2 regions of the Nocardiopsis sp. YSL2 genome follow, and region 1 is predicted to be linked to the other one. Evidence: predicted binding sites of a transcription regulator. Region 1 holds the regulator's gene; the other holds the start of a gene.
What was found. Region 1 encodes HspR, which represses chaperone genes until heat shock. Its sites were predicted from a motif close to ANTTGAGTCNNNNNGACTCAANT; they were not measured.

Region 1 (6,372 bases):
GAACCACGCCTGATCCCTGGTATCCGTGCGGACGAAGGGGCTGCCGGGGGCCGCGCCCGCGCGGGCGCGGCCCCCGGCAGCGGGCGTCACAGCTCCGGTTCGACGGCCTTCTTCGGGGTCACGCGCAGCTTGTCCGTGGCCTCGTCCACGTCCACCACCACCGTGTCGCCGTCGGCCAGCTCGCCCGACAGCATCTCCCGGGCGAGCGGGTCGCCGATCGAGGACTGCACCAGGCGGCGCAGCGGGCGGGCCCCGTAGCTGGGGTCGTAGCCGGTCAGCGCCAGCCACTGGCGGGCGGCGTCGGTGACCTCCAGGCCGAGCTGCCGGTCGGCCAGGCGCCGCACCAGCTTGTCGACCTGCAGGTCCACGATCTTCGTGAGGTCCTCGGTGGACAGCGCGTCGAACATGATCACGTCGTCCAGCCGGTTGAGGAACTCCGGCTTGAAGGTCGAGCGCACCACGTCCATGACGCGCTCGCGCCGCACCGACTCCTCCAGCGACTGGTCGACCAGGAACGGCGACCCGAGGTTGGAGGTGAGGATGAGGATCGTGTTGCGGAAGTCCACGTGTCGGCCCTGGCCGTCGGTCAGCCGACCGTCGTCGAGTACCTGGAGCAGGGTGTCGAACACCTCCAGGTGGGCCTTCTCCACCTCGTCCAGGAGCACGACCGTGTACGGGCGCCGGCGCACCGCCTCGGTGAGCTGGCCCCCCTCCTCGTATCCCACGTAGCCGGGAGGCGCGCCCACCAGGCGCGACACCGTGTGCTTCTCGGAGTACTCGCTCATGTCGATGCGCACGATGGCGCGCTCGTCGTCGAAGAGCAGCTCCGCCAGCGCCTTGGCCAGCTCCGTCTTGCCCACGCCCGTCGGGCCCAGGAACAGGAACGAACCCGTCGGACGGTCGGGGTCGGAGATCCCCGCCCGCGCCCGGCGCACCGCGTCGGAGACCGCGCCCACGGCCTGCCTCTGGCCGATGATGCGGCGGCCCAGCTCCTCCTCCATACGCAGCAGCTTGGAGGTCTCGCCCTCCATCAGCCGCCCCACGGGGATGCCGGTCCAGGCCGAGACCACGTCGGCGACCTCGTCCGCGCCGACCTCGTCCTTGACCATCGTGTCGCCGGTGCCCTCGGCCGCGGCGTGCTCCTCCGCCTGGGAGGCCTCCTCGATCTGCTTCTCCAGGGTCGGGATCTCCCCGTACATCAGCCGGGAGGCCGTGTCGAAGTCCCCCTCGCGCTGGGCGAGCTCGGCGCGGGTGCGCAGGTCGTCCAGCTGCCCCTTGAGCTCACCGACCCGGTTGAGGCCGGCCTTCTCCTGCTCCCACCGGGCCACGAGCGCGTTGAGCTGCTCCTGCCGGTCGGCCAGGTCGGCGCGCAGCCGGTCCAGCCGCTGGCGGCTGGCCGGGTCGGACTCCTTGTCGAGCGCCATCTCCTCCATCTTCAGGCGGTCGACGGTGCGCTGGAGCTCGTCGATCACCACCGGGCTGGAGTCGATCTCCATGCGCAGCCGCGACGCGGCCTCGTCGATGAGGTCGATGGCCTTGTCGGGCAGGAAGCGCGCGGTGATGTAGCGGTCGGACAGGGTCGCGGCGGCCACCAGAGCGGCGTCGTTGATCTGGACCTTGTGGTGCGCCTCGTAGCGCCCCTTGAGCCCGCGCAGGATGGCGATGGTGTCGGCGGACGACGGCTCGCCCACCATGACCTGCTGGAAGCGGCGTTCCAGCGCCGGGTCCTTCTCGATCTTCTCCCGGTACTCGTCCAGCGTGGTCGCGCCGACCATGCGCAGTTCGCCGCGCGCCAGCATGGGCTTGAGCATGTTGCCCGCGTCCATCGCGCCCTCGGCGGCGCCCGCGCCCACCATGGTGTGCAGCTCGTCGATGAACGTGATGACCTGGCCCTCGGACTCCTTGATCTCCGAGAGCACCGCCTTGAGCCGCTCCTCGAACTCGCCCCGGTACTTGGCGCCCGCCACCATCGCGGACAGGTCCAGGCTCACCAGGCGCTTGCCGACCAGCGACTGCGGCACGTCCCCCGCCACGATGCGCTGGGCCAGGCCCTCCACGACCGCGGTCTTGCCCACACCCGGCTCGCCGATGAGGACCGGGTTGTTCTTGGTGCGGCGGCTCAGGACCTGGATGACGCGGCGGATCTCCCCGTCCCGGCCGATCACCGGGTCGACCTTGCCCTCGCGGGCGCGCTCGGTGAGGTCCACACCGAACTTCTCCAGCGACTGGTAGGTGTCCTCCGGGTTCTCCGAGGTCACCTTCCCCGTTCCGCGCACGCGCTCGAAGCCCTCCAGCAGCGCGTCCGGGGTCGCTCCGGCCTCGGTGAGCAGGCGCGCCGCCTCACCGCCGTCGGCGGCCAGCCCCACCAGCAGGTGCTCGGTGGAGACGTACTCGTCCTCCATCCGCTGCGCGCGCTGGGCGGCGGTGTTGATCGACACGATGAGCTGGCGCGAGGAGCTGGGCGAGCTGACCGTCGATCCGGCGGCCCGGGGCAGCACCGCGATCGCGGCGTCGACCCTGTCCCTGAGGTCGTCGGGGCTCGCGCCGACCTCCTTGAGCAGGGGGCGTGTGACGCCCTCGGCCTGCTCCAGGAGCGCGGCCAGCAGGTGCAGGGGTTCGACCTGCGGGCTGCCGTCCGTGGTCGCGCGGCGGATGGCCACCGACAGAGCCTCCTGGCTCTTCTTGGTGAGCTTGTAGTCCATCTACGGTGACTCCTTTCACAAGTAGTGTCACGCAGAGTGAGAATCGATGGCCTGTCGTGCCCCTCGTGTCCGCGCGGAGCCCTGTCGGTCCTACCGGTCCTTGAACGAGTCGGGTCGGTCGGTGTCCTCGGTGGCGGAGTGGTCCTGTCCGGTGCGCCGGGTCTCGTCGTCGGGCGGTTCGGCGGTGTTGAAGATCGTGACGCGTGTGCGGCGCACGAGTTCCCCGCGCACCGCGCCGCCGGACTCCGGCGGCCGCCCGCCGCGCCGGGCCACCGCCCGACGCGCGGCCTCCAGTTCGTTGGCCAGGTGGAACACCTGCTCGCGCAGCTGTTCCACCTCGTGCCCCAGCTCCAGGATCCGCTTGATCCCGGCGAGGTTGATGCCCTCCTCCTGGGACAGCCGCTGTACCTCGCGCAGCGTCTGTACGTCCCGCATGGAGTACCGGCGGCCCCGGCCGGACGCGCGGCCGGGTGAGACGATCCCCAGTCGGTCGTACTGACGCAGTGTCTGCGGATGCATCCCGGCCAGCTCGGCGGCCACCGAGATCACGTAGACCGGGGCGTCAGCGCCGAAGGAGTTCACGTCGTTCACGCACCCTTCGCCCGCGCTTCGAGCCCGTCGCGCGGGTCGTAGTCGGACGTCGCGGCGCGGAACTTCTCCAGCGCCTCACGAGCGTCGCCGTTCAGAGTCTTCGGCACCGTGACCTCGACCGTGACCAGCATGTCGCCCATGGTGCCGTCCTTGCGGGTGGCGCCCTTGCCGCGCACCCGCAGCTTGTGCCCGTTCTGCGTACCCGGCGGGATCTTCACCGTCACCGGGAAGCCGGTGAGGGTGGGGATGCGCACCTCCGAGCCGAGCACGGCCTCGGGGAACGTCACGGGCACGGTGATGGTGATGTTGTCGCCGCTGCGGCCGAACACCTGGTGTCCCTTCACGTGGACGACGACGTAGAGGTCTCCGGCCGGGCCCCCGTGCTCGCCCGGAGCGCCCTTGCCCTTGATCCTGATGCGCTGACCGTCGGACACGCCGCCGGGGATACGGGTCTGGATGGTACGGGTGCTCTTGCCGCGCCCGCTGCCGTGGCAGGTCACGCAGGGGTCGTCGACGACCAGGCCGCGCCCCTTGCACTCGCTGCACGGCTCGGACAGCGAGAAGCCGCCGAGGTTGGTGTTCTCATGCCCCGTGCCGCTGCACTTGGGGCACATCCGCGGGGCGGTGCCGGCCTTGGCGCCGGTGCCCTTACAGGTGGGACACGGCGCCTCGCTGGTCAGCTGGAAGGAGCGCGTGACTCCCTCCGCGGCCTCGCGGAAGGTCATGGTCGTCTCGGTCTCGACGTCGGCACCGCGTCGGCTGCGGGTGGTGGTCCCGCCGCGGCTGCGGCCCCCGAACAGCCCGCCGAACAGGTCGCTCAGGCGTTCGCCGCCGGGCGCGCCGCCGGTCCCCTGCCCGAAGAGGTCGCCCATGTCGAACCCGCCGGGACCGGCACCGCCGCCCGGGCGGTAGGACCCGCCGAACAGGGACCGCGCCTCGTCGTACTCCTTGCGCCGCTTCTCGTCCGACAGGACGTTGTAGGCCTCGGAGATCTCCTTGAAGCGGTCCTCGGCCTCGGGATCGTCGGTGTTGGCGTCGGGGTGGCTCTCCCGGGCCAGCTTCCGGTAGGACTGCTTGATCTCGTCCTTCGAGGCGGTCTTTGAGACTCCGAGGACCTTGTAGTAGTCCTTCTCCAGGTAGTCCTTGGTGCTCATCGACTGGTGCCTTCTCCCCGCTGGTGCCGGTTGCGTCCGATGCTTCCACGTGTCCCCGGGCCACCGGAGGCCGGGGTCGCCCTCCGGCCGCGGCCACCGCGGGAGCGGCGGCCGCGGCCGGGCGGTGCGTGCCTCCCCGCACCGCCCGCGGGCGCTGCGGGGACGCGGCCCCTACTTGTCGTTCTCCGACCCGTCGCCCTCGGAGGAGTCGTCGGCGTCGGCGCCGGCCGGCTCAGCGGTGTCCGCCGCCGCCTCGTCGCCGCCCTCCATCGGATCCCCCACGACCACGCGGGCCGGGCGCAGGATCCGCTCACCGATGCGGTACCCGGGCTGGAACACCTCGATCACCGTCTGCGTCGTGATGCCCGGTACCGGAACCAGGGTGAGCGCCTCGTGGAGGTTCGGGTCGAACTCGTCGTCCTTCTCCCCGTACTTCTCCAGGCCCAGCTTGGTGACCAGGGCCTCCAGCGATTCCCCGACCGCCTTGAACCCGCCGGTGAGCTCGTCGTGCTCACGGGCGCGCCCGACGTCGTCCAGGATCGGCAGCAGGTCGCTCACCACCTGGGCGGTGGCCATCTCGCGGACCGCCACGCGGTCGCGCTCGACGCGCTTGCGGTAGTTGGCGTACTCCGCCTGCACCCGCTTGATGTCGTTGGTGAGCTCGACCACCCGCTCGTCCGCGCTGACGGCGTCCATCACCGACTCGGGCGTGTCCGGAACCTCGGAGACGTCCACCTCCTCGGCCTCCACCGCCTCCTCGGCGGTGTCGTCCTGCGGGTTGCGGACCTCACCGGTGTCCGGGTCGATCCGGCGGTTGTCGCGGATCACCGGTCCCTGGTGCTCCTCACCGTCGCCGGTGCCGGAGCTGTTCGTCTTGTCCGACGGCGCCATGTCCGACGCTTCCTCCTTCCTCGTCTCCCAGCGGACAGCGGCTAGGACTGCTTGCCGTTGTCCTCGTCGACGATCTCGGCGTCCACGACGTCGGCGTCGTCGGCCTGGGCACCCTCGGTGCCCTGACCCGCGTCGCCCTCGGCGCCGGCCTGCTGGCCCTGGCTGTAGATCGCGGAACCGATCTTCTGGCTGGCCAGCGCGACCTTCTCGCTCGCGGTGCGGATGGCCTCGACGTCCGTGCCCTCCAGCGCCGTCTTGAGCTCGGTGAGGGCCTCCTCGGTCTCGGTGCGCGCCTCCGCCGGGATCTTGTCCTCGTTGTCCTTGATGACCTTCTCGGTCTGGTAGACGAGGGACTCGGCGTTGTTGCGGACCTCGGCCTCCTCGCGGCGCTTGCGGTCCTCCTCGGCGTACTGCTCGGCGTCGCGGACCATCTTGTCGATGTCCTCCTTGGACATCGCCGAACCGCCGGAGATGGTGACGGACTGCTCCTTGCCGGTGCCCAGGTCCTTCGCGGTGACGCTGACGATGCCGTTGGCGTCGATGTCGAAGGCGACCTCGATCTGCGGGACGCCGCGCGGCGCCGGGGGCAGACCGGTCAGGTCGAAGACGCCCAGCTTCTTGTTGTACTGGGCGATGTCGCGCTCACCCTGGTACACCTGGATCTGCACGGACGGCTGGTTGTCGTCGGCCGTCGTGAAGATCTCGGAGCGCTTGGTCGGGATGGTCGTGTTGCGCTCGATGAGCTTGGTGAACACGCCGCCCTTGGTCTCGATGCCGAGCGAGAGCGGGGTGACGTCCAGCAGCAGGACGTCCTTGACCTCGCCCTTGAGCACACCGGCCTGGAGCGCGGCGCCGATGGCCACGACCTCGTCCGGGTTGACGCCCTTGTTGGGCTCCTTGCCGCCGGTCATCTCCTTGACCAGGTCGGCGATGGCGGGCATACGGGTCGAACCGCCGACCAGGACCACGTGGTCGATCTGGTCGAGGCTGATCCCGGCGTCCTTCATGACCTGCTGGAACGGCGTCTTGGTCCG
Region 2 (6,372 bases), 1.4 Mb from region 1:
GATGGACGGCGCCGCCGCACAGGCCGCCGAGCTCGCGGCGAAGTAGGGGACTGACACACCATGGCTATCTTCCTGAACAAGGACAGCAAGGTGCTGGTCCAGGGCATGACCGGCTCTGAGGGCACCAAGCACACCCGCCGCATGCTCGCCTCGGGCACCAGCATCGTGGGCGGGGTCAACCCGCGCAAGGCCGGCCAGAAGGTCGACTTCGACGGCACCGAGGTCCCGGTCTTCGGATCGGTGGCCGAGGGCATGGCCGCCACCGGCGCCGACGTCACGGTCATCTTCGTGCCGCCCAAGTTCTGCAAGGACGCGGTGTTCGAGGCCATCGACGCCGGGATCGGCCTGGCGGTGGTGATCACCGAGGGCATTCCGGTGCACGACACCGCGGCGTTCTGGGCGCACGCCCAGGCCAAGGGCAATAAGACGCGGATCATCGGTCCGAACTGCCCGGGTCTGATCACGCCGGGCCAGTCCAACGCGGGCATCATCCCGGCCGACATCACCAAGCCGGGCCGGATCGGTCTGGTGTCGAAGTCGGGCACGCTGACGTACCAGATGATGTACGAGCTGCGCGACATCGGTTTCTCCTCGGCGGTGGGTATCGGCGGGGACCCGATCATCGGGACCACGCACATCGATGCTCTGGCGGCGTTCGAGGCGGACCCGGACACCGATGTGATCGTGATGATCGGTGAGATCGGTGGTGACGCGGAGGAGCGCGCGGCGGAGTTCGTCAAGGCGAACGTGACCAAGCCCGTGGTGGGGTACGTGGCGGGGTTCACCGCTCCCGAGGGCAAGACGATGGGTCACGCGGGGGCGATCGTGTCGGGTTCCTCGGGTACGGCCGCGGCGAAGAAGGAGGCCCTGGAGGCCGCCGGAGTCAAGGTCGGCAAGACCCCGAGTGAGACGGCGAAGCTGGTGCGCGACCTCTTCTAGGGACCCGCGCCGGACCCGCTGGGTCCGTTCACTCACACGGCTCCGCCCCGCTGGCCTCCCGGTCGGTGGGGCGGAGCCGTGTCGTGTGTCCTCAGTCCTCGATCCCGTCCCGACCGCCCGGGCGGCCACGGCCCATCCGGCGGCGGTGCCGGCGGTGGCGTCCGACGCCCGGACCGATCACGAGCATGCAGAACAAGCCGAGGAAGACCAGGAATCCCGTGACGTTGCCCGAGACCAGCGTCGGCAGCCCCCACACGAAGAACAGGAACCCGCCCCAGGCGATCAGGCCGCCCATGTTCCCCCCGTGTCCGGCGCGGTCGGGCCGCCTGTCCCCGGTGCCGTGCTCGACCGGGGCCTGATGGCGGGGGCCGGGTACCGCGGGGGCTGTTCCGGTGTGGGGCGCGCTGATCGCGCCTGGTCGCAGGCGTAGCGGTAGGTCCTCGAAGAGCGGCACGAGCTCGGTGTTGGTGACCGCGTGCAGTACCGCGTCGGACCGGTTCTCGTGCTCGTCGAAGTCCAGCCGCCCCTCCGCCAGGGCCGTGCGCAGGTGGACGAGCGCCTCGTCGCGCTCGTCGTCGGAGAGGCGGTACGAGTGGTCGGGTCCGGGACCTGCCATGCGTCATCCAATCGAGCAGGAGTGTTCATGGTATGACGCGTGCCACGGCGAGCCGGTTCCGGGCGCCGGGACACGACACGCGCGGCCGGGATGCCACGGAGCATTCCGGTGCCTGGCAGCATAAGTCGGGTGAGTACGCCAGGATCTCCCCCCGACCGCGGCCGCGCCCCGGAGCGGACCCGCCCCACCAGTGACACCGTCCCCGGCGGGTCGCGGCCGATCTACGCGACCGGTGGGATCGCCGCGGCGACCGCGGCGGGCAGCGGACTGGCCGTGATCGTCACGCTGACGATCATCGGCTGGGTGGCCGCACCCCACGCCTCCTTCGGTGAGGAGATCGTCGACCTCCTCCAGGGCGCCGTCCTGGCCTGGCTGGTCGGGCACCACGTGTCCTTCGCGATCCCGGACGGCCAGATCGGGCTCCTTCCGCTCGGCCTGGTCCTGCTCCCGGGGCTGCTGCTGTACCGTTCGGGCCGCTGGCTGGCCCGCGCCTGCGAGATCGCCCGGCTGCGGCACGTGTACCGGGCCGCCCTGGCCATCGCGGGCCCCTACGCGGCCATCGCGGGCACCCTGGCGCTGGTGGCCCGCACCGAGGCCATCGAACCCAGCATGCCGCGCGCGCTGGTCATGGGCTTCGTGATCGCGTTCCTGGCGGGCGGGCTCGGCGCGCTGCGCCAGCTGATGCGCGACAAGGGCGTGCCCGTCCGCGACCTGTTGGCGCTGATGCCGGCCCGTTCGCGCTCGCTCCTGGTGGGCATGCTCGCCTCCACCTCCGGCCTGCTCCTCGGCGGGCTCCTGCTGTTCGTGGTCGCGCTCGCCGTGAGCCTGCCCGAGGTCGTCGAGACCACCCGCCTGCTGTCTCCGGGGGTCGTGGGCGGGGCGCTCCTGATCGTCATCCAACTGGCGTACCTGCCCAACGCCGTGGTGTTCGCCGTCTGCTACGCGCTCGGCCCGGGGTTCGCGGTGGGGGAGCTGACCGTGGTCGCCCCGACGGGGGTGTCGGTGGGGCAGCTGCCCCTGTTCCCGATGCTGGCGGCCCTTCCGGACAACGGGGCGGCTCCGGCGGTGTCCCTGGTGTCGCTGGCCCTGCCGTTCGTGGCGGGCGGGATCGGGGGCGTGCTGACCCAGCGCAGCGCCCCGGACGTGGTCCGGGAGGCCGCGCCGCTGTGGGGGTTCGTGTGCGGTGTGACGACGGGGCTGCTGTGCGCGGCGCTGGCCGAACTGGCCGGCGGGTCGCTCGGTGCGCAGCGCCTCACCCAGGTGGGCCCGTCGGCGTGGCAGGTCGGTCTCGTCGCCGCGCTGGAGGTGGGGGTGGCCGCCGCGATCGCCGCGTGGATCGCCAACTGGTGGTACTCGCGCCGTCTGCTCCTGTCGGCTCCGGTGCCCGAGGGCCCGACCGCCGCGGAGCGCGAGCGCCCGGAGGCCGACCTGCCCGCCGACGTCCCGGTCGGCGAGGGGCTGGCCACGGTCACGCCGCTGCGGACCCGCGAGGAGGAGTCGCCCGCCGAGCCGAAGCGTGCCGAGCCGACGCTCGCCGAACGCCACGCCCAGGCGAGCAGCGCGCGCGAGCAGGCGCGAGCGGACCGGGCCGCCGAACGCGCGGCCCGTGCCGAGGCCCGCCGGGAGTTGCGAGCCGCCCGCAAGGAGGCCAGGCGCCAGGCGAAGCTCGAGGCCGGGGGCGCGTCCGGGCGAGAAAGGTCGCGTTGGTGGCGGCGGAAGAAGGACGCCGAGGAGGAGATGTACGGGATCACCTATGAGGCGGCTGCGGACGAGGTGGACACCCCCAGGACCTGATCCTCGACGGCCGTCAGGGGCCGCGCCCGTAGGTCGGGGCCCACCGTACGGGCGCGGGGCCGCGGGACGCCGAGCCGCCGACCGGTCCGGATGGGCCCGCCGGCGCGTGCGCGGCGCTGCTCCGGTCCCTGTGGCTCGGTGGCGGGTGCGGCTGACACGCAGGTCACGGCCTGATCGCTGTCGGCGAACAACCGGGCGGGAAGAAAACTCGGCTCCTTTTTATTGAGTCTGTTTGACTCAACTAGGAGGATTCATGAGTGAGACTTCCGCCAGCGTGACCTTCCCGGTGCTGCCCCTCGACGACGACGTCGTCCTCCCGGGCATGGTCGTGCCGGTCGACATGTCCAACTCCGACGTTCGCGCGGCCGTGGAGGCCGCTCAGGCGGTCGCGAGCTCGGGCGACTCCGCCAAGGGGCCCGAGGTCCTGATCGTGCCGCGCGTCGACGGCTCCTACGCCGCCATGGGCACCGTCGGCGTGGTCGAGCAGGTGGGCCGCACCCCCGACGGCAAGCCGGCCGCCGTGCTGCGCGGCACCGCGCGGGCCAGTGTCGGCAGCGGTACCACCGGGCCGGGCGCCGCCCTGTGGGTCCTGGCCACCGTCCACCGCGATCCCAAGGACCAGCCGGGCCGCGTCCAGGAGGCGGCCCGCGAGTACAAGGCACTGCTCACCACCTACCTGCACAAGCGCGGCGCCTGGCAGGTGCTGGACGGCGTACAGCAGGTCAGCGACCCCGGCCTGCTCGCCGACCGGGGCGGGTACTCCCCCTTCCTGACCGTCGAGCGCAAGCTCGAACTCCTCCACACGCACGATGTCCTGGAGCGCCTGCACCTGCTCAGCGAGTGGACCCGGGAGCACCTCGCCGAGCTCGACGTCGCCGAGACCATCGACCGCGACGTCGAGGAGGGTGTGGAGAAGCAGCAGCGTGAGTTCCTGCTGCGCCGGCAGATGGAGGCGATCCGCAAGGAGCTCAACGAGCTCGACGGCCGCTCCTCCAGTGAGGAGGACGACTACCGTGTGCGCGTGGAGGGGGCCGACCTGCCCGAGCACGTCCGTGAGGCCGCGCTGGCCGAGGTGGACAAGCTGGAGCGGGCCGGGGACTCCTCTCCCGAGTCCGGGTGGATCCGCACCTGGCTGGACACGGTCCTGGGGATGCCCTGGAACGAGCGCACCGAGGACGCCTACGACATCGCCGGGGCGCGCGAGGTCCTGGACGCCGACCACACCGGACTGGACGACGTCAAGGAGCGGATCACCGAGTACCTGGCGGTCCGCAAGCGACGCGCGGACCAGGGGCTGGGCGTGGTCGGCGGGCGCCGCAGCGGTGCGGTGCTCGCGCTGGTCGGACCGCCCGGGGTCGGCAAGACCTCGCTGGGCGAGTCGGTGGCCCGCGCCATGGGCCGGAGCTTCACCCGGGTCGCGCTCGGCGGTGTCCGTGACGAGGCGGAGATCCGCGGGCACCGGCGCACCTACGTGGGCGCCCTTCCCGGCCGTATCGTCCGGGCGGTCAAGGAGTCCGGGTCGATGAACCCGGTCGTCCTGCTCGACGAGATCGACAAGGTGGGCTCCGACTTCCGCGGCGACCCGACGGCGGCGCTGCTGGAGGTGCTCGACCCCGCCCAGAACCACACGTTCCGCGACCACTACCTGGAGGTCGACCTCGATCTGTCCGACGTGGTGTTCCTGGCCACGGCCAACGCCCTGGACACGATCCCCGGGCCGCTGCTGGACCGGATGGAACTGGTGGAGCTGGACGGCTACACCGAGGACGAGAAGGTCGCGATCGCCCGTGACCACCTCCTGCGCAGGCAGGTCGAGCGTGCCGGGCTGGTCACCGCCGGGGGCGATCCGGAGGTGGAGATCACCGACGACGCCCTGCGCACGCTCGCCGCGGAGTACACGCGCGAGGCCGGGGTGCGCGGCCTGGAGCGCACGATCGCCCGCATCCTGCGCAAGATCGCCGCGGCGGCGGCCCTGGGCGAGGTGTCACCGCCGGTCAGGGTGGACACCGGCGACCTGAGCGGCTACCTGGGACGGCCCCGGCACACGCCGGAGACGGCGGGCCGTACGTCGGTGCCGGGCGTGGCGACCGGTCTGGCGGTGACCGGGGCCGGCGGTGACGTCCTGTTCGTCGAGGCGTCGCTGGCCGATCCGGAGTCGGGGGCGAGCGGATTGACGATCACCGGCCAGCTCGGCGACGTCATGCGCGAGTCGGCGCAGATCGCCCTGTCCTACCTGCGGGCCCGGGGCGCCGAACTGGAGCTGCCGGTCGGCGACCTCAAGGAGCGCGGCGTCCACCTGCACGTTCCGGCGGGCGCGGTGCCCAAGGACGGGCCGAGCGCGGGTATCACGATGACGACGGCCCTGGCGTCGCTGCTGTCGGGGCGTGCGGCCCGCGCGGACGTGGCGATGACGGGCGAGGTGTCCCTGACCGGCCGGGTGCTGCCGATCGGCGGCGTCAAGCAGAAGCTGCTGGCGGCGCACCGGGCGGGGGTCACCACGGTGCTCATTCCCGAGCGCAACGAGCCGGACCTGGACGACGTGCCCGAGGAGGTGCTGGGGCAGCTGACCGTGCACGCGGTGAGCGACGTACGCCAGGTGCTGGAGCTGGCGCTGGAGGCGCCCCAGCGGGTGGCGGGCGGGGTGCCCACCGCCGTCTGAGCCGCACGGAACCGCCCCCGGCGGCCCTCCTCGGGCCGCCGGGGGCGGTGCGTCGTCCTGAGGCCGCGGCGCGGGCGTCAGGCCTCCGCCGCCGCCTTCTTCGCCGGTTCGAAGATCGAGTTGACCAGGTCCGTGCACCACTTGAGGAGTTCGAGGTCGCGGAGCGGCTTGGCGCCCATGCCCCCCGCCTTGGGGACGGGGACCAGCAGCGTCTTGGCCGCCTCCTTGCGGATCGACTTGGGGTACATCCGGCGCAGCCGCAGTTCCTGCGACTCGCGCAGTTCCACCGGGGCGAACCGGATCTGGTTGCCCTGCATGACCACGTCGGACAGTCCGGCCGACTTGGCCAGCACCCGGAAGCGCG

Region 2: the regulator HspR is predicted to act here: its motif matches at 3,570-3,592, upstream of lon (endopeptidase La).

The regions. Positions count from the first base shown of each region.
Region 1 covers NZ_JAMOAO010000001.1:2,216,964-2,223,335, reverse strand. The annotation lists gene clpB (ATP-dependent chaperone ClpB) at 87-2,702, opposite strand; gene M1P99_RS09595 (heat shock protein transcriptional repressor HspR) at 2,793-3,293, opposite strand; gene dnaJ (molecular chaperone DnaJ) at 3,290-4,447, opposite strand; gene grpE (nucleotide exchange factor GrpE) at 4,619-5,338, opposite strand; gene dnaK (molecular chaperone DnaK) at 5,380-6,372, opposite strand, start outside.
Region 2 covers NZ_JAMOAO010000001.1:3,628,515-3,634,886, forward strand. The annotation lists gene sucC (ADP-forming succinate--CoA ligase subunit beta) at 1-46, shown strand, start outside; gene sucD (succinate--CoA ligase subunit alpha) at 61-939, shown strand; gene M1P99_RS16220 (DUF1707 domain-containing protein) at 1,031-1,555, opposite strand; gene M1P99_RS16225 (DUF6350 family protein) at 1,793-3,349, shown strand; gene lon (endopeptidase La) at 3,603-6,008, shown strand; gene mfd (transcription-repair coupling factor) at 6,086-6,372, opposite strand, start outside.